Regions from separate parts of the Thalassolituus hydrocarboniclasticus genome, predicted to be linked through region 1. Evidence: predicted binding sites of a transcription regulator. Region 1 holds the regulator's gene; each other region holds the start of a gene.
The links. The regulator sigma-54, encoded in region 1, starts transcription at its own class of promoters, with help from an activator protein. The targets are predictions, from matches to a motif close to TGGCACNNNNNTTGCTNT.
Positions count from the first base shown of each region.

Region 2: flgJ (flagellar assembly peptidoglycan hydrolase FlgJ) is a predicted target of sigma-54. The motif match lies at 1,423-1,440, and genes of this name have one in related genera.
Region 3: flgF (flagellar basal-body rod protein FlgF) is a predicted target of sigma-54. The motif match lies at 1,618-1,635, and genes of this name have one in related genera.
Region 4: HUF19_RS00755 (TorF family putative porin) is a predicted target of sigma-54. The motif match lies at 2,559-2,576, and genes of this name have one in related genera.

Region 1 covers NZ_CP054475.1:623,427-629,074, forward strand. The annotation lists gene mgtE (magnesium transporter) at 1-1,315, opposite strand, end outside; gene HUF19_RS02625 (HPr family phosphocarrier protein) at 1,426-1,695, opposite strand; gene rapZ (RNase adapter RapZ) at 1,692-2,573, opposite strand; gene ptsN (PTS IIA-like nitrogen regulatory protein PtsN) at 2,607-3,071, opposite strand; gene hpf (ribosome hibernation-promoting factor, HPF/YfiA family) at 3,075-3,377, opposite strand; gene HUF19_RS02645 (RNA polymerase factor sigma-54) at 3,408-4,907, opposite strand; gene lptB (LPS export ABC transporter ATP-binding protein) at 5,036-5,648, opposite strand, start outside.
Region 2 covers NZ_CP054475.1:2,891,421-2,897,068, reverse strand. The annotation lists gene HUF19_RS12965 (flagellar basal body P-ring protein FlgI) at 1-531, shown strand, start outside; gene HUF19_RS12960 (hypothetical protein) at 825-1,124, shown strand; gene flgJ (flagellar assembly peptidoglycan hydrolase FlgJ) at 1,463-2,527, shown strand; gene flgK (flagellar hook-associated protein FlgK) at 2,520-5,501, shown strand; gene flgL (flagellar hook-associated protein FlgL) at 5,522-5,648, shown strand, end outside.
Region 3 covers NZ_CP054475.1:2,898,358-2,904,005, forward strand. The annotation lists gene flgG (flagellar basal-body rod protein FlgG) at 8-793, opposite strand; gene flgF (flagellar basal-body rod protein FlgF) at 807-1,553, opposite strand; gene HUF19_RS12985 (flagellar hook-basal body complex protein) at 1,758-5,393, opposite strand; gene HUF19_RS12990 (flagellar hook assembly protein FlgD) at 5,421-5,648, opposite strand, start outside.
Region 4 covers NZ_CP054475.1:164,503-170,150, reverse strand. The annotation lists gene HUF19_RS00765 (ammonium transporter) at 1-1,253, opposite strand, end outside; gene glnK (P-II family nitrogen regulator) at 1,299-1,637, opposite strand; gene HUF19_RS00755 (TorF family putative porin) at 1,716-2,468, opposite strand; gene HUF19_RS00750 (accessory factor UbiK family protein) at 2,861-3,109, shown strand; gene urtE (urea ABC transporter ATP-binding subunit UrtE) at 3,177-3,875, opposite strand; gene urtD (urea ABC transporter ATP-binding protein UrtD) at 3,897-4,676, opposite strand; gene urtC (urea ABC transporter permease subunit UrtC) at 4,673-5,648, opposite strand, start outside.

The DNA of each region.
Region 1 (5,648 bases):
AGCCGATCACGTCGGTGACGGTGGTCAGCACCACGCTGCCAGCCAGGGCGGGATCGATGCCACGGGCTTTGAGCAGCAGTGGCAGACTGGCGCCGGCCATCGCCGCCACCATCAGATTGATGATAATGGCCGCGCCGATAATCAGGGCGATAGCCGGGTCACGGAACCAGGCGTATGTAATTAAGGCGATAACCACAGCCCAGAGTACGCCGTTAATGGCGGCAACCATAATTTCGCGGTTAAACAGCCAGCGGAAGTTACTGCCGCTGAGATGGCCAAGCGCCTGACCGCGGATAACCAGAGTCAGCACCTGACTGCCGGCAATGCCGCCCATGCTAGCGACAATCGGCATTAAAACCGCAAGGGCCACAACCTGCTCGATGGTTTTATCAAACAGGCCGATAACGGCAGAGGCGGCCAGCGCGGTGAGCAGATTAATACCCAGCCAGACGGCGCGGCGACGGCTGGTTTTCAGCGTCGGGGCGAAGGTATCTTCCTCGTCATCCAGACCGGCCATACTCATCAGCGAGTGGTCCGCGGTTTCGCGGATAACGTCAACCACGTCATCGATGGTGATACGGCCGAGCAGCATACCGGCGGCATCAACCACCGGCGCCGATACCAGATCGTGGCGTTCGAACAGTTTGGCAACTTCACTTTCGTGCTGGGTTGCCTGAATAACCCGCGCGTCGGTGCTCATCACTTCACGCACAGTCTGTTGCGGGTCGCTGACCAGCAGTTTGCTGATCGCCAGCGTACCGATAAATTCGTTCTGGCGGTTAACCACCAACAGGTTATCGGTCATGGCGGGCAGGGATTTGTGGCGGCGCAGGTAGCGCAGGACAACCTCAAGGGTGATATCCGGACGGATGGTCACGGTATCGGTGTTCATCAGACCACCGGCACTGTCTTCCGGATAGCCCAGTACGGCTTCGAGACGGGCGCGGTCCTGATGGTCCATCGACTCCAGAACTTCCTGAGTCACACGCTCAGGCAGCTGCTGCAGCATGTCGGCCACGTCATCGGTGTCGAGGTCGGCGGTCAGATCGACAACTTCTTCCGCACTCATGTCGCTCAGGAAGTGGCTTTGCAGCTCTTCGCTGAGGTTCTGCATGACCTCGCCTTCGAGTTCCTTATCGACCAGTTCCCACAGCAGTTTACGGGCTTTAGGCGGAGAGGATTCGATCAGGTGGGCGATATCAACCGGAGCCAGACCCGAATTCAGGATGCGCTTGACCTGCGCCAGCGCACCACTTTCCAGCGCGGCGGTCAGGCTGTGTAACTTGGCTTTAGCCTTTTCGGTTTGCTGTGCCATGAGTCAAGCTCGGTTCGGGGGATGGTTGAATGCTCAGATTCTAGCCTGATTAGGCCTCTGATACCACGAAACTACTCGCAGAATTCCGTCTAGAAGATTGTTTTACCGGGCTATTCTTCTTCGTCAAAACGGCGGTTGATCAGATCCACCAGAGCTGCCAGTGCGTGTTCGGCATCCTGGCCTTCGGCATGAATATGAATATTGGTGCCTTTGCTGGCGGCCAGCATCATCACCGCCATAATGCTTTTGCCGTCGACCATGCGGTCGGGGTAACCGACTTTGATCTGGCAGGAATAAGCAGCGGCTGTGGAAACCAGCTTGGCAGCCGCTCGCGCATGCAGACCGAGCTTATTGATGATGGTGATTTCGGTGCTGGTCATCCGTTCTGATCCTGATGAATATCGGCGCTGCCCAGCTCGCGGTGGCGAACCTGAACATTGCTGTAATGATGGCAGAATTCTGCCTTAAGTTGTTCTGCCAGGTAAACGGAGCGATGCTGCCCGCCGGTGCAGCCGATGGCAATGGTCATATAGCTGCGGTTGGCATCGACAAAGGCCGGCAGCCAGCGCTGAATAAAGCCACTGATGTCCTGTTGCATCTGGCTGACCTGCGGTTCCTGAGCGAGGAAATTCCTGATTTCCGGGTCGCGTCCGGTAAAAGCGCGCAGTGCCGGGTCCCAGTATGGATTCGGCAGGTTGCGCACGTCGAATACATAATCGGCATCAATCGGGATGCCGTGCTTGAAGCCGAATGACTCGAACAGGATGGCTATGTCGTTGCTGGTTTTATCCGCCACCCGCAGTTTGATCAGGCTGCGCAGCTCATGCACGGACATGTTGGTGGTATCCAGTGTCAGATCGGCAAGGTTGGCGATGGGTTCCAGCAGCAGGCGCTCTTTATCGATGGCTTCGGCCAGAGATGTGCTTTTGCTGGTCAGTGGGTGCTTACGCCGGGTAGAGCTGAAGCGCTGCAACAGCACTTCTTCGCTGGCGTCGAGATAGACCACATCCAATTGGTATTCTGCACTGGGTAACTGATGCAGAACTTCGTGAATATTATCGAAGGCATGGGGCAGATTGCGGGCATCGACGCTGACCGCGACTTTGGCCAGCTTTTCTTCAATTTCAGTCTGTCTGGCCAGAGCCGGTAACAGGGCGACCGGCAGATTGTCGATGCAGTAGAAACCAAGGTCTTCCAGAACGTGGAGAGCACTGGACTTGCCCGAGCCGGACCGGCCACTGATCACTACTAAACGCATTGCTGTGCTCCTCCATTGGCCGTTGGGCTGATGTCAGCCCGGTTGTCCGCTCAGTGCCCGCTGATAAAACCGTTGCGCATCCGGCGCTTTGCGCAGTGCCTCGCGGTAGGCCGGCTCGCTGAAGTTGCGTGCCAGCATGGCCAGCACCTGCAGGTGCTGTTCAGTGGCTTCTTCGGGAACCAGCAGAGCAAACACCAGATCGACCGGCTTACGGTCAATGGCGTCGTAATCCACCGGTTCCACCAGACGCAGCAGTACGCCCATGGCCTGGTCGCACTGCTTCAGGCGGCAGTGGGGAATGGCGATACCCTCGCCAATCCCGGTGCTGCCAAGGCGTTCCCGGCCGAGTAATCGCTCGTAAATATCGTCGGCGGAGCTGTCGCTGAGTTGCTCAGCGATAAAACCTGCCAGGTACTCCAGTAATTTCTTCTTACTGGACACCGGTGCGTCAATCAGGGTGCGTTCCGGTGTGAGGATATCCTCGATGCGAATGTCCATTAATCAGCCTTGTCCGTGTTGCCGCGCCACCAGTTTTTCTTTGTGCTTCAGAACCTGACGGTCGAGCTTGTCTGTCATCTGGTCGATGGCCGCATACATATCATCGTGCTCGGCGCTGGCGTGCAAGTCAGCACCACTGACGTGAATGGTGGCTTCAGCAATCATGCGCTCTTTAATAACGGTCAGGGTTACCTGGCCGTTGGTGATGTTGTCAAAGTGGCGTCCCAGCTTGGACATTTTTTCGTCTACGTACACTTGCAGAGATTCGGTAACGTCAACGTGGTGACCGCTGATATTGATCTTCATGTCCAGACTCCTTGTTGCTGGCTGTTGTTTTTAAATCAATTGTTTACGTTCATTTGAAGGCGGAATCATCATGGCTTCACGGTATTTGGCCACCGTGCGCCGTGCGACCTGAATGCCTTTTTCGCCCAGCACTGCGGCGATTTTGTTGTCGCTCAGCGGCTTGCGCGCATTTTCTTCGGCAATCAGTTTTTTAATCATGGCACGGATTGCGGTAGAGGAACATTCGCCACCGCCATCGGTGCTGACATGGCTGGAGAAAAAGTACTTCAGCTCGAAGATACCGCGCGGGGTGTGCATGTATTTCTGGGTGGTTACCCGGGAAATGGTGGATTCATGCATACCAACGGCTTCGGCGATATCGTGCAGAACCAGCGGCTTCATCGCTTCCTCGCCCTGTTCGAAGAATTCGATCTGATATTCGACGATTTTGGTGGCCACTTTCAGCAGGGTTTCATTGCGGCTTTGCAGGCTTTTGATAAACCAGCGCGCTTCCTGCAGGTGATCGCGCAGGAAAGCGTTATCGGTGCTGTTATCGGAGCGGCGGACCAGTGAGGCGTAGTCAGCATTCACTCGCAGCTTGGGGGCGATTTCCGGATTCAGTTCAACCCGCCATTCGTCACGGATGTTGCGTACCAGTACGTCGGGCACTACGTACTCGGCCTGCTCGGCACTGATACCGGCACCCGGCTTGGGATTGAGTTCTTTGATCAGGCGCAGTACTGCTTTGAGGTCATCTTCGCGCAGCTTGGTTTTGCGCATCAGCGTTGGGTAATCTTTGCTGCCCAGCAACTCGATATAGTCGCGGATAACCATTTTGGCTTCGTTCAGCCATGGGGTCTCTGCCGGCAGTTGCTGCAGTTGCAGCAGCAGGCATTCACGTAGGTCGCGGGCGAACGCGCCTGCGGGATCAAACTGTTGCAGGCGGTGCAGCACGGCCATCACTTCGTCTTCTTCGACGTCCAGTGCGGGGTCCATGCTTTCCAGAATATCTTCAACGGTGGTATGCAGGTAGCCGTCGTCATCCACGCCATCAATCAGCATCAGGGCAATTTCGCGGTCGGTGTCCGACATCGGAGTCAGGTTAAGCTGCCACAGCAGATGGTCCTGCAGATCTTCGGTGCTGGCATGACGTGAGTCGTAGTCGAAATCGTCGTCGATGGCATTACTGCTGCTGCCGGAGGCAACGCTGGCGGTGGTCTGGTAGGTGTCTTCCCACTGACTGTCGACCGGCAGGTCGTCGGGTAGCTGTTCCTGTGACCACTGTTCGTCCAGCTCTGGGGTGTCGTTATGGCTGTCGTCCTGACTGCTGACTTCGTGGCTGGTGCTGGTGTCGTGATCGCTGTTGCGGGACAGGTCGGGCAGGTCATCGTGCTCGTGTTCTTCGACTTCGAGCATCGGATTGGAATCGAGGGCTTCCTGAATCTCCTGCTGCAGGTCGAGGGTAGACAGCTGAAGCAGGCGGATGGCTTGTTGCAACTGAGGGGTCATGGTCAGGTGCTGACCCATCTTTAACTGAAGAGACGCTTTCATAAAAGTTCAGTAATCACTCAGTATCGGCATAGTCTGTGCATTATACGCCAAGCGGTAAACCTTGGAATCTTTTGTGCATCTTCCTTTGCGCTGAATCATCAGGCGCTTCTCTGCTGCCTGAGAGGCCATCACAGGCGGAAGTCCTCGCCCAGATATACCTTGCGCACCTGCTCGCTGGCCAATACCTGTTCAGCGGTGCCTTCGGCGATGATGTGGCCCCCTCCGACAATATAGGCTTTCTCACAGATAGCCAGAGTTTCCCGTACGTTGTGGTCGGTAATCAGTACGCCGATGCCACGCGCCTTGAGTTGTCGGATGATGTCCATGATGTCAGCTACAGAAATCGGGTCAACCCCGGCGAAGGGTTCATCGAGCAGAATAAAGGACGGTTCAGCCGCCAGCGCGCGGGCAATCTCGACCCGGCGTCTTTCACCACCGGACAGCGCCATGCCAAGGCTGTTGCGGATATGCTGAATATGGAACTCATTCAGCAGCTCTTCCAGCTTTTCCAGGCGCTGTGCGCGGTTGAGGTCTTTGCGGGTTTCGAGAATGGCGAGGATGTTATCGGCTACGCTCAGCTTGCGGAAAATGGAGGCTTCCTGTGGCAGATAGCCGATGCCTTTCTGCGCCCGGCCGTGCATCGGCAGATGGCTGATGTCTTCGTCGTCAATTCTGATGCGGCCCTTGTCGGCCTGTACCAGGTTCACAATCATGTAGAAACAGGTGGTTTTGCCGGCGCCG
Region 2 (5,648 bases), 1.8 Mb from region 1:
GATCAGCCGGACTTTACTACCGCACGGGCTATGGTTGAACGCATTAATAACTTACTCGGACCAGGCACCGCTGAAGCACTGGATGCAACCTCAATCCGTGTCAGTGCGCCGCGCGATACCAGTCAGCGCGTCAGTTATTTATCCATTATTGAAAATCTGGAAATTGAAACCGGTAAAGAGCGGGCCAAGGTTATTATTAATTCCCGCACCGGTACTATTGTTATCGGCCAGAATGTGATGATTGAGCCGGTGGCGGTTACCCACGGCAGCCTGGTGGTAACCATTACCGAAGATTTTCAGGTTGCTCAGCCCAATGCCCTCGCCGATGGCGAAACCGTGGTGGTGCCGCAGACCAATATTAATATCGACAACGGTGGTGATAGCCGTATGTTTAAATTTGGTCCCGGTGTATCCCTCGACAGTATTGTGAAAGCCGTGAATGAAGTAGGGGCTGCGCCCGGTGATTTAATGGCTATTCTTGAAGCAATGAAGCAGGCCGGTGCGTTAAAGGCTGAATTGATTGTTATCTGATACTAGGGCCTGTTAACACTAAGTGAATCGGGCCTGCTGAGAGCCAGTTTTTCTCAGAACAAGGAGAGAGGAGTGATATTAGCGGGCTAAATGAATGACGAACGACGACGTTAATGGGGAAAACTGGCCTCAGCCCGAAGGGTTATGGCTAAAAATCCCTCATCCTGCGTTGCTGTTCGTTTGCTTAACCCGTTAGGCAACACTCTCAGCGCCTTGTCTGAGGAATTTTTGGCCGATAACAGACCTGTTTAATTAGTGTTAACAGGCCCTAATAAACATAAGAGAACACGAATATGAGTGCTGAATTGTTTGAGCAGGTAAAAAGCCTGTCTCTGGAGCTCCGTTCGCTGATTCGTCAGGGGGTTCGAGAGGGGGTCGATGAACGGATTCAGCGGCGTAATGAGTTATTACAGCAGTGGTTTTCCCAGATCAGTGAGCTGATTGATATGACCAACGAGCAGCAGTTATTTCTGGAAAATTTACTGCAGGAAGAACAGCTGCTGCTGGAAGATCTGCAGCAGGAGCAGAAAGGCATCGCCAGCCGCCAGAGCGGCAAGAAAAAGCTTTCCCAGTACCAACAGTTGCCACACTGAAGCATAGATCTGGCTCCCACGCTCTGCGTGCCAGCTTGTGCTGACATCGTTGTATTTTCACGCAGAGCTTATGCCTTTTAGTCTGTTCACATCTGGCTCCCACGCTCTGCGTGGTAGCTTTGCTGACATCGTTGTATTTTCACGCAGAGCTTACGCCTTTTAGTCTGTTCACATCTGGCTCCCACGCTCTGCGTGGTAGCTTTGCTGATATCGTTGTATTTCCATGCAGAGCTTACGCTTTTTCCCACCAATAAAATCGCTGATGCGGAAATACACCGCGAACTCCCACTGGTAATAGTGGCAAGCATCTTGCAGTTTCCCTGACAAAGGAGATTGCCATGATCCAGACACAACCACAGAGCGCCCATATTTATACCGACCTGAATGCTATTCAGGATATCCGTACACTGGGTAAAGACGATAAAAACGCCGCGCTGATGGAAGTTGCCAAGCAGTTTGAATCGATGTTTCTGAACATGATGATGTCGTCTATGCGTGACGCCAATAAAGTGTTCGAAGAAGACTCGATGTTCAATTCTCCGGAAACCGATTTCTACCGCAAAATGTATGATGATCAGATGGCGCTGTCGCTCTCCGGCCAGCAGGGCATGGGGCTTTCGCAGGTTATCTATCGTCAGCTGATGACCAATTACGGTGACAACAAAAATGACGCCCAGCAGCTGGATCAGGGTAAGTTATTTGATCGTCGCGCCCGCTCTCCGTTATCGATGGTTGCTCCTTCTCATGTTACGGCGCTCAACGCAACGATGGATGCCGTTGATGCTGAATTGCATCAGCTTCGCCCTCGGGCTCAGTCTGCGGTTACCGGCAGTTCAGATTCAGTTGCTGCGGCAGCCAGCGGCAGCGGTAATAAAGGGCAACAGTTTGCCACTCCGGCAGAGTTCGTTGCCGCTCTTTATCCGCTGGCCGAAAAAGTCGGCGCTGAACTGGGTGTTGAGCCAAAAGCCATCGTTGCTCAGGCCGCACTGGAAACCGGTTGGGGAAAATACATGATCAGTGATGATCAGGGTCGTAACAGTTTTAATTTCTTTGGTATTAAAGCGGACAGCCGCTGGCAGGGTGAGCGTGTGGATGTGATTACCCATGAATACCGCGACGGCCTGGCCGTAAAAGAGCGGGCACCATTTCGTTCTTATTCGTCGATGGAAGAAGGCGTTCGTGATTATGCCAACTTCCTGCAGGGTGCTGAACGTTATCAGCAGGCTATCGGTCAGAACCTGGGCGCCGGGCATTATGGCTATGCCCTGCAGCAGGCCGGTTATGCCACCGATCCACAATACGGAGCGAAAATTCAGCGTATATCACAAAGCAGCACACTGAATTCCGCTCTCGAACAACTGCGTGCCGACGCAGCACTGAGCGGAGGCCGCAACGATGGCTAGTATTCTTGAAATTGGTATTTCCGGTCTGCGCGCCAGTCAGACGGCATTGACCATCACCGGCCATAATATTACCAATGCCGGCACAGAGGGCTACAGCCGCCAGGTGATCGGCCAGAGTGCCGTCAGTCCGCAGAATAAAGGCGGTGTCTGGGTCGGTTCAGGCGTTAATGTCGATACGGTTAACCGTGTTTATGATCAGTTTCTGACTGAGCAACTCTGGCGTGATACCTCGACCTTTAATGGCTTTGATACGCTGGCTTTAAACGCAGAACAGATCGACAGCTTACTTGCAGATTCCGGCACCGGTGTGCAGCCGGGGCTGGAGCGTATGTTTTCTGCCCTGCAGGCCGTGGTGGATGATCCGTCGTCGTTGCCGGGGCGTGCGGTTCTGGTATCGGAGAGTAATGGTCTGGTTGATCGTTTTACTTCTATCAGTGATCGTCTGTACGCGCAGAACGAAATTATTAATGGTCAGATGGAAGTGATGGTCGGGCAGATTACTACCATCGCCGAAGGCATTGCAGAGCTGAATGAGCAGATTCAGTTTGCCACCGCATCGGCCAATGGTATCGAACCCAGCGATTTACTGGATGCCCGTGACAAACTGGTTAAGGATCTGTCCGAGCTGGTTAAGGTCAACGTAGTTGAGCAGGACGATTCGGTCTGGAACGTCTTTATCGGTAATGGTCAGGCGCTGGTTATTGGTAATGATTACAACGAAGTATTTACCGATGCCGGTGGTTCTGATCCGTCACGTTCAGATCTGTATTTCCGCAAAGGTGATGTTATTCAGAATGTCACTGACGAGATTGTTGGTGGTCAGCTGGGCGGAACACTCGAATTCCGTAATGAAGTTCTGGATCCGGTACTGAATGGTCTCGGTCGTCTGGCTCTGGTGATTAATCAGACCTTTAATGAACAGCATAAGCTGGGCATCGATTACGACGGTAAAATGGGTGAAAACTTTTTTACCGATATAAATACGCCGGAAAAAACCTATAACCGCGTGTTGGGTGATAGTCAGAATGCCCGGCCCAATGATCGTCTGCTCAGTGTGCATATTAAAGATGCCGGAGCGTTAACCATCAGTGAATATCAGGTGGAATTTCCCGGCCCTGATGATTACACCTACCGCATTAAACGCCTGGATGACGATAAAATCGTCAGCAGCGGAGCACTGACGGGCAGTTTTCCGGATTCTGTAGAAGTCGATGGTTTTGAAATCCGTTTTGAAGACGGCAGCTTTCAGGCTGGCGATGATTTCCGCATTATGCCGACCCGTAACGAATCCAGCAAAATTAAGGTTAATATTACCCGCCCTGAACAGGTTGCGGTTGCGTCCCCTATCGTGACCGACTCGGCTATTGGTAATCGTGGTAATGCAGCCATTTCTCAGGGCGGAGTGTATGACATTAATACTCCGTATTTTTCCCGTGAAGGTGAGCTGACACCGCCACTGCTGATCCGGTTTACCTCACCGACAACTTACGATGTGCTGGATAACACCGACCCGGGTAAACCGATTCCGCTGTTCCCGCCATTAATGAATCAGACTTACGTACCGGGTATCAGCAACTCAATTCTGCCCGCCGATGAAGGCAAAACAGCCTTTACCAGCTTTGGTGGTTACCTGCCGGTTAATACAACCTATCAGGCGCCACCACCGGCGGCTAATATATTGCCTCAGAATGGCTTTTTCCCGGAGCGTATTGTTATAAGTCATACCGATCCGGTCAGTGGCAAAGTAACAACACAACCCACGCTGATTACCAAAGCGAATGCTTCTGCCAGAGAAATTGCCGAGCAATTAAGTAAGCGCGAGGGGATTGAAGCTCTGGCGCGGACAACGGTTGAGCTGAGTGATTTCAGCGGTGATGCGAATCCTTTTCAGCCGATGACGTTCAGTCTGAACGGAATTGTTCTGACCGATACCCTTGGCCCGAATCAGACCAAGTACGATGCCAGTTACCCGCAAGAAGTACCCGACCCGGTAACACCAGATTTTATTGCCGACCGTATTAACAGTAACCGTGATCTGCAGGACCTGGGTATTGTCGCGCGCAGTGATGGCAGCAAAGTGGTTATAACGGCACTGAATGGTGATGACGTCAATCTGGAGATATCCGGAGATAACGGCGATGGTTTCAGCGTCAGTAACGGCCAGGACATTATCTTGCGTGAAACCGGCGAAGCGCCATTTACGCCACTGACTGAGTACGATGGCTATGACTTCAGTGAGGGTGGTCCTTACACCTACGAATTTGATGTTCCGGGACAGGGCACCTTTAACATTGAACTGACAGACACCTATGCAACGGGTGTTGAAGTCGTCGATGCCATCCGTACCCAGCTGGAAAATGCCGGTTTTACCTTCTCCGGCAATCTGGATGTGGATATTGATGAGCGCGGCACCATCAGCTTTCAGCCGCGCCTGCCGATGAATGCTACCGGTGTTCATGGCTCATCGAAAATATCCATGGGTGGACAGATCAAAGTGATTGCCGATCCCGGTTACAGTCTGGATATCGAGCCGCCGGGTAATAATTTGTTCGCCGAGAATCCGGTGGGCGAACCAGTGCATTTTGGTTTCGATGTTGAAATCAGTGGTCTGGCACAAAGTGGTGACGAATTTACCGTTGGATTTAATACCGACGGAACTTCAGACAGCCGTAATGGTGTGGCTCTGGCTGCACTGCAGAATGAAGACACGGTGGCCGGAAATACCAGCTATTCGGAATCCTATTCCCGCTTGGTGGAAGAAATTGGTTCAGTTACCAGTCGAGCGCAGATTAACCGCGATTCCAGTGAAGTACTGTTACGGAATTCTGAGGGGGCAGTAACCAGTCTGTCCGGCGTGAACCTCGATGAAGAGGCCGCAGCCCTGATTAAGTACGAACTGGCTTATAACGCCAGTGCGCAGGTAATTCAGGTAGCACGCAGTATTTTTGATACCTTGATTTCGACTTTCCGCTAAGGTTTGCCAGGAGATTACTTATGCGTATCGCAACATTGCAGAGTTTTAATACCGGGCTTAATGGCATTCTTGATAATCAGTCGGCGGTCAATAAAACCCAGCAACAGGTTTCCAGTGGCCGGCGTGTACTGACACCGGCAGACGATC
Region 3 (5,648 bases), 1.8 Mb from region 1:
AACCTCCTTACACGTTCTGCGTCAGGAACTGCAGCATCTGATCGGCGGCGGATACGACCTTCGAATTCATTTCGTAGGAACGCTGCACGGTAATCATTTTTACCAGCTCTTCCACCACTTCAACGTTAGAGTTTTCCAGTGCTCCCTGCTCTACCGTACCAAAGCCTTCTTCATTCGGTACGCCTACCTGCGGCGCGCCACTGGCGGCGGTTTCGTAAAACACATTACCGCCCACCGCCTGCAGGCCCGCCGGATTAATAAAATCGACGGTTTCAATCTGGCCCAGCTCCTGCGGCGTCGGATCACCAAACAGGGTGGCCTGCACGATACCGTCTTTACTGACCGTGAGCTGGTTGGTCTGCTCCGGAATGGTGATCTGCGGTTCCAGCGGATAACCGTTCACGTTCACCACCACCCCTTCATTGTTGATATGAAAGGTACCGTCACGGGTATAACCAATGGTGCCGTCCGGCATCGCGATCTGGAAAAAACCACGACCGTTAATCGCCATATCCAGCGGCTGATCAGTCAGCTGCAGGGAGCCGGTGGTGAAAATCTTTTGCGTACCGGCGGTACGTACACCGGTACCCAGCTGCAGGCCTGAAGGCAAACGGCTGTCGGCCGAGGAATTGGCGCCGGGCTGACGCTGAATCTGGTAGAGCAGATCCTCAAATACCGCGCGGTCTTTTTTAAAGCCGGTGGTGGATACGTTGGCCAGGTTGTTAGATACCGTGGTCAGTGCCAGGTCCTGTGCTTCCAGTCCGGTTTTACTTACCCAAAGTGCATTTAACATAGGTCAGCTCCTGTTACTGGTTAGCCAGAAGTTGTGTAGTGGCGGCGGTATTTTCATCCACCCGTTTCATCAGTTTTACCTGCATTTCGTACTGCCGGTTAAGGGCGATCAGGCTGGTCAGCTCTGTGACCGCATTAACATTGCTGCCTTCAACAAAACCATTCACCAGAGTGATATTCGGGTCGGCGACTGCTGGCGGTGTGGCCGGATCACGGAAACGGAACAGGCCATCTTCGCCTTTTTCCAGCGCCTGCAGATCCGGACGCACCAGCTTAAGCTGCACCGGTTCAGCGACCGCCGCCGGGTTTTCCCCCAAGGGCTGAATCGTCACGATACCGGCGCGACTGACTTCAATACTCTGAAACTCTGGCAGCACCACAGGCCCGCCATCGCCAATCAGCTGCAGACCGCTGCCATTTACCAGACGGCCATCGGCATCAACGCTCAGATCGCCGGCACGGGTATAAGCCTCCTGGCCATCCGGTCCCTGCACAGCAAACCAGCCATCACCTTCAATAGTCACGTCCATGCGGTTGCCGGTTTCGACCAGCGGACCCTGACGGAAATCACTGGCCGGACGTTCGGTCATGGCATAGGCACGGGTTGGAAAGTGATCGCCGAAAACCCCCATCGCCCGGCTCTGGGTGTAGTCCGAGCGGAAGCCTGTGGTACTGGCATTGGCCAGGTTGTTGGCGTGTGCGGCCTGCCCCAGCGTATTTTGCTTGGCACCTGACATGGCAATGTATAAAGCGCGGTCCATAGTTCTGCCTCTGTTCTTGCAGGTAAGGCGGAAAATCCACCTTACCGAATGAGTTACAGGAAACATTGCAGAGGACGTGCCAAAACCATAAAAACCATTATTTTCAATGACTTATGATTTATTGACGGTATCGGAGCGGAAAAAGCGTGGGAAAAACGGCAGCCTCTTCCGCCAGAGGGGAAGAGGCTTGCCGCCGGACAGTCATCAGATATTCAGAATGGTCTGAGTGACCTGGTCGGTGGTTTCAATGGTTTTGGCACTGGCCTGGAAGTTACGCTGGGCAATGATCAGACCGACCAGCTCTTCCGATAAATCCACGTTCGAATCCTCCAGAGCTGATGAACGGATCTGACCAAAAGAAGCGGTGCGTGGCGAGCCCACCGTCGGATCGCCCGACTCAAAAGACTCGGCCCAGGATGTATCCCCCAGTGGCGTCAGACCTTCCGGATTGCGGAAGTTGGCCAGCGCCACCTGCCCCAGCGTCTGTGCCTGACCGTTGGTGAAGCGGGCAAAGATAATCCCTTCCTGATCCACCTCAAGCCCGGTCAGACGGCCGGTGGTGTAACCGTTCTGGCTCACTTCGTTGACCGCAAAGGCGCTGCCGAACTGGGTAGAACCACTCAGGTCAATCTGGAAGTTGGAGTTGCCTGGCGGATCGGACAGCGGCAGACCACCTTCCAGTACGTTTACCGAACTCAGGGCGCCGGTCGGATTACCGTCGGCATCCTTCGGATCCCAGTTAGTAATGTAAATATCGCCGGTCGACAGCGGATCGAAGCTGCCGTCCTGATTAAAGAACAACTCAAAACGTGCCGGCGTTGGCTCCAGATTCTGCGGGAATGGCAGAGTCGGGTCCGGATCGCCGACATCAAAACCATCCACCTGAACATACATGGCCCACAGATTGGCCTCGTTCGGACGGCTCGGATCAACCGGTTCCTTAACGAAGTACTGGGTCATCACATGGGTATTACCCAGGCTGTCATAGATATTCATCGAGGTGGCGTGGTTGTAGGTGTCCTGATCTTTCGGATCAAAAGCATTCAGGGTGTAAGGGGTAAACTCATCCGGAGTCAGTGCCCCGAAAATACCGGATACCACCGGATCAGGCTGACTCAGGGTGTAGTTTTCATTCAGGATAAAGGTCACCACACCACCCACTGCCGCTGACAGATCAGCACTGGTACTGCCGCCCAGCACTACCGGCCCGGTGTTATCGGCGCCCTGCACCACCAGCGAGTCCGATACCACCGGACTGTCGATGCTCAGCTTAATATCGCGGCCGATTTCGTTGGTGATGACCAGATCACCGGCTGCGGTAATTTCGGCACTAAAGCCCGGCAAGGTGGTGCCACGATACGAGTTAATTTCGTCGGCAATATCTTCCAGTGAAGTAGAGGTTAATACCTGACCGTTCAGCGTCAGTGTCATATCGTTGCCAGGACTGTTGTAGCCCGACAGCGGAATGTTCATGGTGGTCAGCGCCGATGCAGTCACACCCGGCTGCTTGTTGAACAGCGCCACAATGGCATTGGCTTCACTGCGCTCAGGAATCAGGATTTCGGTTTCTTCACCGTCCGGATTGGTCAGCACAACGGTTTGTTCCGGGTACTCGTTATTCACCCCTTCAATACCGGTCGTCAGCAGGGTGCTGTCGGCCGGATTGGCCTGCAGCAGACCATACAGCTCAGCGGCGCTGATGTCCGGGCCGGAGGCGGTGATGTTGCTGATCGAGATAATCGAGGCTTCACCGGCTTCAGTGGCGCGCAGCTCCAGCTGATACTGTGGCGGCACCACGTTCGGTTCAATTTCTACCGCCGCCGCCTGCACACCGATATAGCCATCAGCATCCTGACTGTTCAGCTGGCGGTTAATGCTGGCCGCCAGTTGCTGTACCGAACGATATTCTTCGTCCAGCGTAATCAGCACAGAGCCGCTGCGGTTTTCGTTATCCGGCGCCGGTACTGTCAGGTTGATGCGGAAGCTGTTGGATTTATCCACCTCATCCTCACCGGTAACCACAAACAGGCTGTCAAAGCCCAGAGCAGCCACCGCCTGCGGCTCAGCTACCGTTGGTGTCACTGAGATACCTTCACCGGAACCAACATTGGTGTTGGTAAACACCAGCTGGCCACCCACCGCATCCACGGAGACCTTACCGGCGATACCGGCAGCACCGATGTAGATATCAATCTGCTGCTGAATCGCTACCGCCAGATCATCCAGCGACGCATAGTTAGCCGGCGGAATGGTGATATTGAACGGACCACCGCCATTACCCGTGGTACTGGTCACTTCCAGCTGGAATACGTTGTTTGCCTGCACCGGCTCAACGCCATTATCAAAACGGTTACCGGAAAGGAAACCGATGCTGTCGAGACTCAGACCTATGGAAGACACCGTGTTATTGGCAATCTGCAAATAGTCGCCCTGAGTGGCCGGCGCCTGCACCTGGAACTCGATACGGCCGGCATTGTTTACCGCCAGCACCTCTTCGTTACCTGCACCGGCCGTAGCGGTGATTTGCGTATTAATCTGTGCCACGGCATCGGCAATGCTCAGCGTGGCATAACCTGAACCCGGGGCTGCGCCCTGCCAGGCTGCCTGACTCAGGTTAATCTGATAGGTAGCTCCGGTTTCGGTAGCGATGGCAAAGGCCAGCACATTACCGCTACCGGCGCTGATATCCAGCGCACCATAGAGGTTACTCGCGGTCAGCTGGGCAAACTGGCCGGGATCGGAAGAGACAATACTCAGCGGAGGCGTTGCCGTAGTACGGGTGGTGGTTGAAGTACCCGGAATACTGCGGAAATCCGCAGTCAGTGCGCCTGCGCCAACAAACAACAATGACCCCTGAGTGCCGGCAGTTACCGCACCAGCCGCACCAAAGGCCGCCATACTGGCCGAGTTACTAAAGGCAAAGCTGGAACCGTCGGTCGCACTGTAACCGCCACGCTCAAATACCAGATTACCGGTACCATCGGTGGTCGCGGTCAGCTGCTGCGATCCCAGCACAGCATCAATTGACTGCTGGATTAATGTCAGGGCTTCTGCCTGAGTAGAACCGGCCGGAATCGCCTGCAGGGTGATCGTCTGCACACCATTACCATCGCCCAGATCGACATCAAAGGTTTCACCACCAACAGTACCGGCAGTGGCAACGTTGGCGACGGTATTACCACCACCCAGCGCACCATCAAAAGCTACCGCAGCAGGCGTGCCGCCAGTCGTCGGCTGACCGGCCGAATCCAGAATTGTCCGGGTCGAGTCAGCAATACCGGAATCGGCAGCACCAATCGCCAGACCGTTGGATACCAGCTGTAAGCCCTGCTCCTGCAATACCTTTTCACTGGCATTCAGGTTCAGAATGGCCGATGCCAGATTGGTCAGTCGTGGTGGCTGGTTGGCAACCTGGATTCGGATATCCCCCAGAACACCATTAACCACACCATTTTCATTCGCGGCATAACCCTGCAGGCGTGACCCATTATTGGCGACCACATAGCCGTCTTTATCGAGGGAAAAAATACCGGAACGGGTGTAAGACACGCTGCCGCGATCTTCCAGTACAAAGAAGCCATTGCCGTCGATAGCCATATCCAGCGCACTCTCTGTGCCACTGATATTCCCCTGACTGAATTGCTGGCGGACGTTATCCACCATAACACCGCTGCCGACCGGCTTAATGCCGGTGCCCAGCAGGGTGGTGGTGTACACGTCGGAAAATTCCGCCCGTGATTGTTTAAAGCCGGTGGTACTGGCGTTGGCAATGTTATTACCTGTTACCTCAAGGTCGGTCGAGGCAGCCCGAATACCACTTAAACCAATATTAAAAGCCATAATCTAGTCTCCGTTGCCCGTTCCGAACTACTCATCCAGAATCTGTTTAATCTGATCCAGCGAGGCACTGCGACCGCCCGCCAGATTCAGAATGACCGTTCCACTGCCGCTCATGGTGACGCTGTCGACCCGTGAGCTCATCTGCATTCCCAACTCTTCTGATTTACCGCCCATGGTGCCGGTAACCTTGAATACGTATTCACCGGCCGGATACGGCACAGGAATCTTGTCGCCGTTAGCATCCAGTACCAGCTC
Region 4 (5,648 bases), 460 kb from region 1:
TCAGGGTAAGCTTCCATACCGCACTCAGACAGATCAACGCCTTCGTACTCTTCTTCTTCAGTCACACGCAGACCCATGATGACTTTCAGCAGCATCCAGGTGATGAAAGAAGCCGCGAATACCCATACAAAGATCGTTGCCGCACCCATCAGCTGACCGCCGAAGGTAGTGCCGTCTGCAGTAGCCGGTACAACCAGCAGACCGTACAGACCAACCACACCGTGTACAGAGATAGCACCAACCGGATCGTCGATTTTCATTTTATCCAGAGTCAGGATAGACAGAACCACGATCACACCACCGATCAGACCAATAACAGTCGCAATGAAAGGAGTTGGAGTATCAGGGCTTGCAGTGATAGCAACCAGACCAGCCAGAGCACCGTTCAGAGCCATAGTCAGATCCGCTTTGCGGAACAGAACGTAAGCCAGAACCAGAGCACCGATCAGACCACCAGCAGCCGCTGCGTTGGTGTTCATAAACACTACCGCTACTGCGTGAGCGTTACCGATATCACCCAGTTTCAGTACAGAACCACCGTTGAAGCCGAACCAGCCCATCCACAGGATGAAAGTACCCAGAGTAGCCAGTGGCAGGTTAGCGCCAGGGATCGCACGGATTTCACCATTAGGACCGTACTTACCTTTACGGGCACCCAGCAGGATCACACCAGCCAGCGCTGCAGCAGCACCTGCCATGTGTACGATGCCGGAACCTGCGAAGTCTTTGAAACCAAAGTCATCAGCCAGGCTGTACATACCGAATACAGAAGCACCACCCCAGGTCCACGCGCCTTCCATCGGGTAAATAACCGCAGTCATCACTACCGCGAAAGCCAGGAAAGCCCACAGTTTCATACGCTCAGCAACAGCACCGGATACGATGGACATTGCAGTCGCTACGAACACAACCTGGAAGAAGAAGTCTGAAGCGCCGGAGTAGATAGAACCACCCTGGAAGCCATCTTCACGCGCCGCGAAATCAGCCAGTACTGCAGCAGAATCCACTTCGGTGATACCAGACAGGAAGTAACCGCCGCCGTACATAATCTGATAACCGCACACCAGGTACATGGTGCAGGCAATCGCAAACAGCGCGACGTTTTTAGTCAGAATTTCAGTGGTATTTTTAGAGCGGACCAGACCCGCTTCCAGCATGGCGAAACCTGCCGCCATCCACATTACTAACGCACCGCATACCAGGAAATAAAAGGTATCCAACGCGTACTGGAGTTCGAAAATATTATTTTCCATTCTAAGCCCCCCGCATAAGGCTCTGATTCATTTAATGAGGAAGGATCAGATCGCGTCTGCGCCGGTTTCACCGGTACGGATACGAATGACTTGTTCCAGGTTGGTAACGAAGATTTTTCCGTCGCCAATCTTGCCGGTGTTCGCCGCTTTGGTAATGGCTTCGATGACTTTTTCAGTCAGGTCGTCAGCTACCGCTACGTCAATTTTTACCTTAGGCAGAAAATCCACCACATATTCAGCACCACGATACAATTCAGTGTGACCTTTCTGACGGCCGAAACCTTTTACTTCGGTCACTGTGATGCCCTGAACGCCAATCTCTGACAGTGCTTCACGCACATCGTCGAGTTTGAATGGCTTAACCACAGCTGTAATGAGTTTCATAGAAAACCCCTTTGTTAAACGCTACGAGTTTAAGTGTTGTTAATGGCCCATGCGGGGGCACGGGCCATTGTATGCTTTTTACATGGAGATAGGCAGGCTGTAAGAAACAACCACTTTCAGATCTTCATCCACGCCGGCTTCGCCTTTATCCAGATCGGCTTCCTGAGAAACCACTTTGCTCAGAGTGAAAGCAATGTTGTCGTTATAGGCGTAGCTCAGATCCAGGTGAGTGTATTTGCTGGCATCGTCATCGCTGTCAGCCATACCCAGAGTGGCAGACAAGGCATCCATTTCGTAACCCAGCGTCATGTAGCTGTAGTCATTCGGATTGCTTGAAATCGGGTAGTAGTAAGTAAAAGAAGCGCCTTTATAGCCCAGGCTTACGATGGCGTCAGAGGCATCAAAAGTATTGCCACGGTCTGCTGTTGTTACAGCATAAGCACTTTCAACGGTATCATCGGTATCCGGGTCGTCACCTGCAACATAAGAGGTTTCTGCAGCGCTTGGATAAACATAAGTCCACAGGCTTACGTCGTAGCTGAAATCACCCATTTCAGCGCCGTAACCAATAAACAGATCGTATTCCTGACCCAGTACAGCGTCACCACTGGAAGCCCATACACCGGCGTAAGCACCGGATGTACTGATGGTCAGATCGCCGGACACAGCAGGTACACCACTGGAGGCGCTCAGATCCTGACCGCGCCACAGATACATATTGGCAATAGAAGCCGATGCAGAAACTTCAACTTCAGCCTGCGCAGTAGAAACAGCGGCCAGACCTGCAGTCATAACACCAGCCAGAGCGATTGCTTGAGACAGTTTTTTCATGGTTCTTTCCTTCATCAGTTATTCAAAGCTTTTATTAAGTAAATCGGTGAACGCACCGTTTTCTTTCTGTACTTACCTTGTACATGTCCTATAGCAGCGGCTGTGCCAACTTTTAAAAAATGCGGTTTTTCAGGGAGTTAGCAGCAACCATCAACTAAAAAGCTCTCATAGTGGTTCAAAGGCGGTGCGCAGGGCTGTTTTTCAGCCCCTTTTGGTGCACCTGAAAATCAGCATAGGCACTAAATTGATGCACAAAGGGATCAGGGGAAATAAAACAGGGCAAAGGCCCGGATAGACATAAAGTAAAAGCAAGGCGGCAGTTCTGGTCACGCCCGATGCTGGGGCCATGTTATGGGGCGTGATAAACTCCTGCAGGAATATAAGGAAGCCCTATGATGAACAGCGAACAAATCCGTAACCGTGTAGAACAACTGTTGCAACAAAGTCCACTGGCCGGCCTGTCAGCCGATGTACGCTTAATGCTGCAAAGCCAGTTGCAGAGCCTGCTGAACAGCGCCAATCTGATCAGCCGCGAAGAGTTTGAGGTACAGGCCGAAGCGCTGCGCCGTACTCAGGCCAAACTGGCAGAGCTGGAAAACAAGCTCAGCCAGCTGGAGCAGCAACAGAATCAGCCGCAGTAGTAGCAGCCCATAAAAAAGCCGGAGCATGCTCCGGCTTTTCTTTGTTAGTACATCTGGTGCATCCGCACTAAATCGCCAGCAGTTCTTTTGCCTGCTGCGAGCTGGCCAACTCACTGCCAGCGCCGGCTGCCACCACCCGCCCCCGTTCCAGAATAATAAATTCATCCGCCAGTTCGGCGGCAAAATCGAGATACTGCTCAACCAGCACAATGGCCATTTCGCCACGGTCACGCAGCAGCTTAATCACACTGCCGATGTCTTTAATAATGGATGGCTGAATTCCTTCGGTCGGTTCATCCAGAATCAGCAGTTTGGGTTTAAGCAATAACGCCCGGGCAATCGCCAGCTGTTGCTGTTGCCCGCCGGATAAATCGCCACCGCGGCGTTTCAGCATTTGCTGCAGCACCGGAAATAACGAATAGATTTCCGGGTCAATACGGCGCTGGCTTTTCGGCAATGCAGAAAATGCGGTTTGCAGATTCTCTTCCACCGTCAGCTGAGCAAAAATATCGCGCCCTTGTGGTACATAGGCAATGCCCTGACGCGCGCGATCGAAAGGGGCTATACCGTTCAGCGATTTTCCCTGCCACTGAATCCCCCCTTTACCGGCAGACAGATGCCCGGACAGCGCTTTCATTAATGTAGTTTTACCCACACCGTTACGACCCAGCACACAGGTGACCTTGCCAACCTCGGCACTCATGCAGACGTTATACAGCGCCTGGCTGGCACCATAGGAAACATCCAGTTGGTTTACATTTAACATCCCATCATCCTCCGTACCGGATCAGCGTCCCAGATAGACTTCGATCACCTGTGGGTTAGCTTTCACCGTGGCCAGCGATCCTTCCGCCAGCACATGACCTTCATGCAGCACAGTCACTTTGCAGTCCAGCGCTTCGATAAAGTCCATATCGTGTTCTACTACCATTAATGAATGTTTCTGCGCTAGGCGCTTAAACAGTTCGGCGGTCTTCATGGTTTCTTCATCGGTCATACCGGCGGCCGGTTCATCGATCAGCAACAGCTGTGGCTCCTGTCCGAGCAGCATGCCGATTTCCAGCCACTGCTTCTGGCCATGGGATAAATTACCGGCCAGTTCTTCGCGTTTATCTGCCAGATCAATCATGTCCAGAATATCATCCAGCTTCTGTGCTTTTTCGGCGGTCAGCTTATGCAGCAACGCCTGCCAGATACTGCGCCCGCCTTTCAGCGACATTTCCAGATTCTCAAACACCGTCAGGCTTTCAATCACACTGGGTTTCTGAAATTTACGGCCGACACCAAGATTGGCGACATCCGCTTCATCAAAGCGGGTCAGGTCGTGCTGACTGTTGGCATTATCGGTAAAGATAATGGTGCCGGTATCAGGGCGGGTTTTACCGGTAATCACATCCATCATGGTGGTTTTACCGGCGCCGTTCGGGCCGATAATGGCGCGCATTTCACCCGGAGCGATCACCATGGATAACGAATTCAGCGCTTTAAAACCATCGAAGCTGACGCTGACACCATCCATATACAGCACCGCCGGGTTATCAATATGCTTTGGCGTTTGCAGGCTCATACTTTTTCTCCCTGCACAAAGTTCAGTTTATCCTGCTGCTCAGGTGCAGCCTTGCTTTGCGTTTCAGTATTCAACGCCGGCGGATTGTCTTCAGCTTCTCGCTGATGTTTTTTCTGCTGATATTTTTCTTTCAGATGTGCCCATAAGCCCACCACGCCTTTCGGCAGATACAGTGTGGTTAGCACAAACAAGCCACCCAGCATAAACAGCCAGAGTTCAGCAAAGGCACCGGTGAAATAGGTCTTGGCATAATTCACCAGCATGGCACCAATCACCGCACCAAACAGTGTGCCGCGGCCACCAACAGCCACCCAGATAATAATTTCAATGGAATTAATTGGTGCAAACTCACCCGGGTTAATAATGCCGACCTGAGGCACATATAAGGCTCCGGCCACACCCGCCAGCATTGACGACACTACAAAGACAAACAGTTTGTAATGCTCAACCCGGTAACCGAGAAAACGTGCACGGGATTCCGAATCACGGATAGCCACCAGCACCCTTCCGAGTTTTGAGGTGACAATAAAGCGGCTGATTAAATAACCCAGTATTAACGCCAGCACCGAGGCCACAAAGAGCACTGCACGGGTATTATCCGACTGCAGGCTGTAACCGAGAATATCTTTAAAGTCGGTTAAACCATTATTGCCACCAAAGCCCATATCATTGCGGAAAAAGGCCAGCAACAAGGCATAAGTCAGCGCCTGGGTAATAATCGACAGATACACCCCGGTTACCCGCGAACGGAACGCCAGCGCACCGAACACAAACGCCAGAATGCCAGGCGCCAGCAGCACCATCAGCATGGCAAACCAGAACTGGTCAAAACCAAGCCAGTACCATGGCAGCTCCGTCCAGTTAAGGAACACCATAAAGTCAGGCAGTTCCGGATTACCGTACACACCGCGGTCGCCAATCTGACGCATCAGATACATGCCCATGGCATAACCACCCAGCGCAAAAAACGCA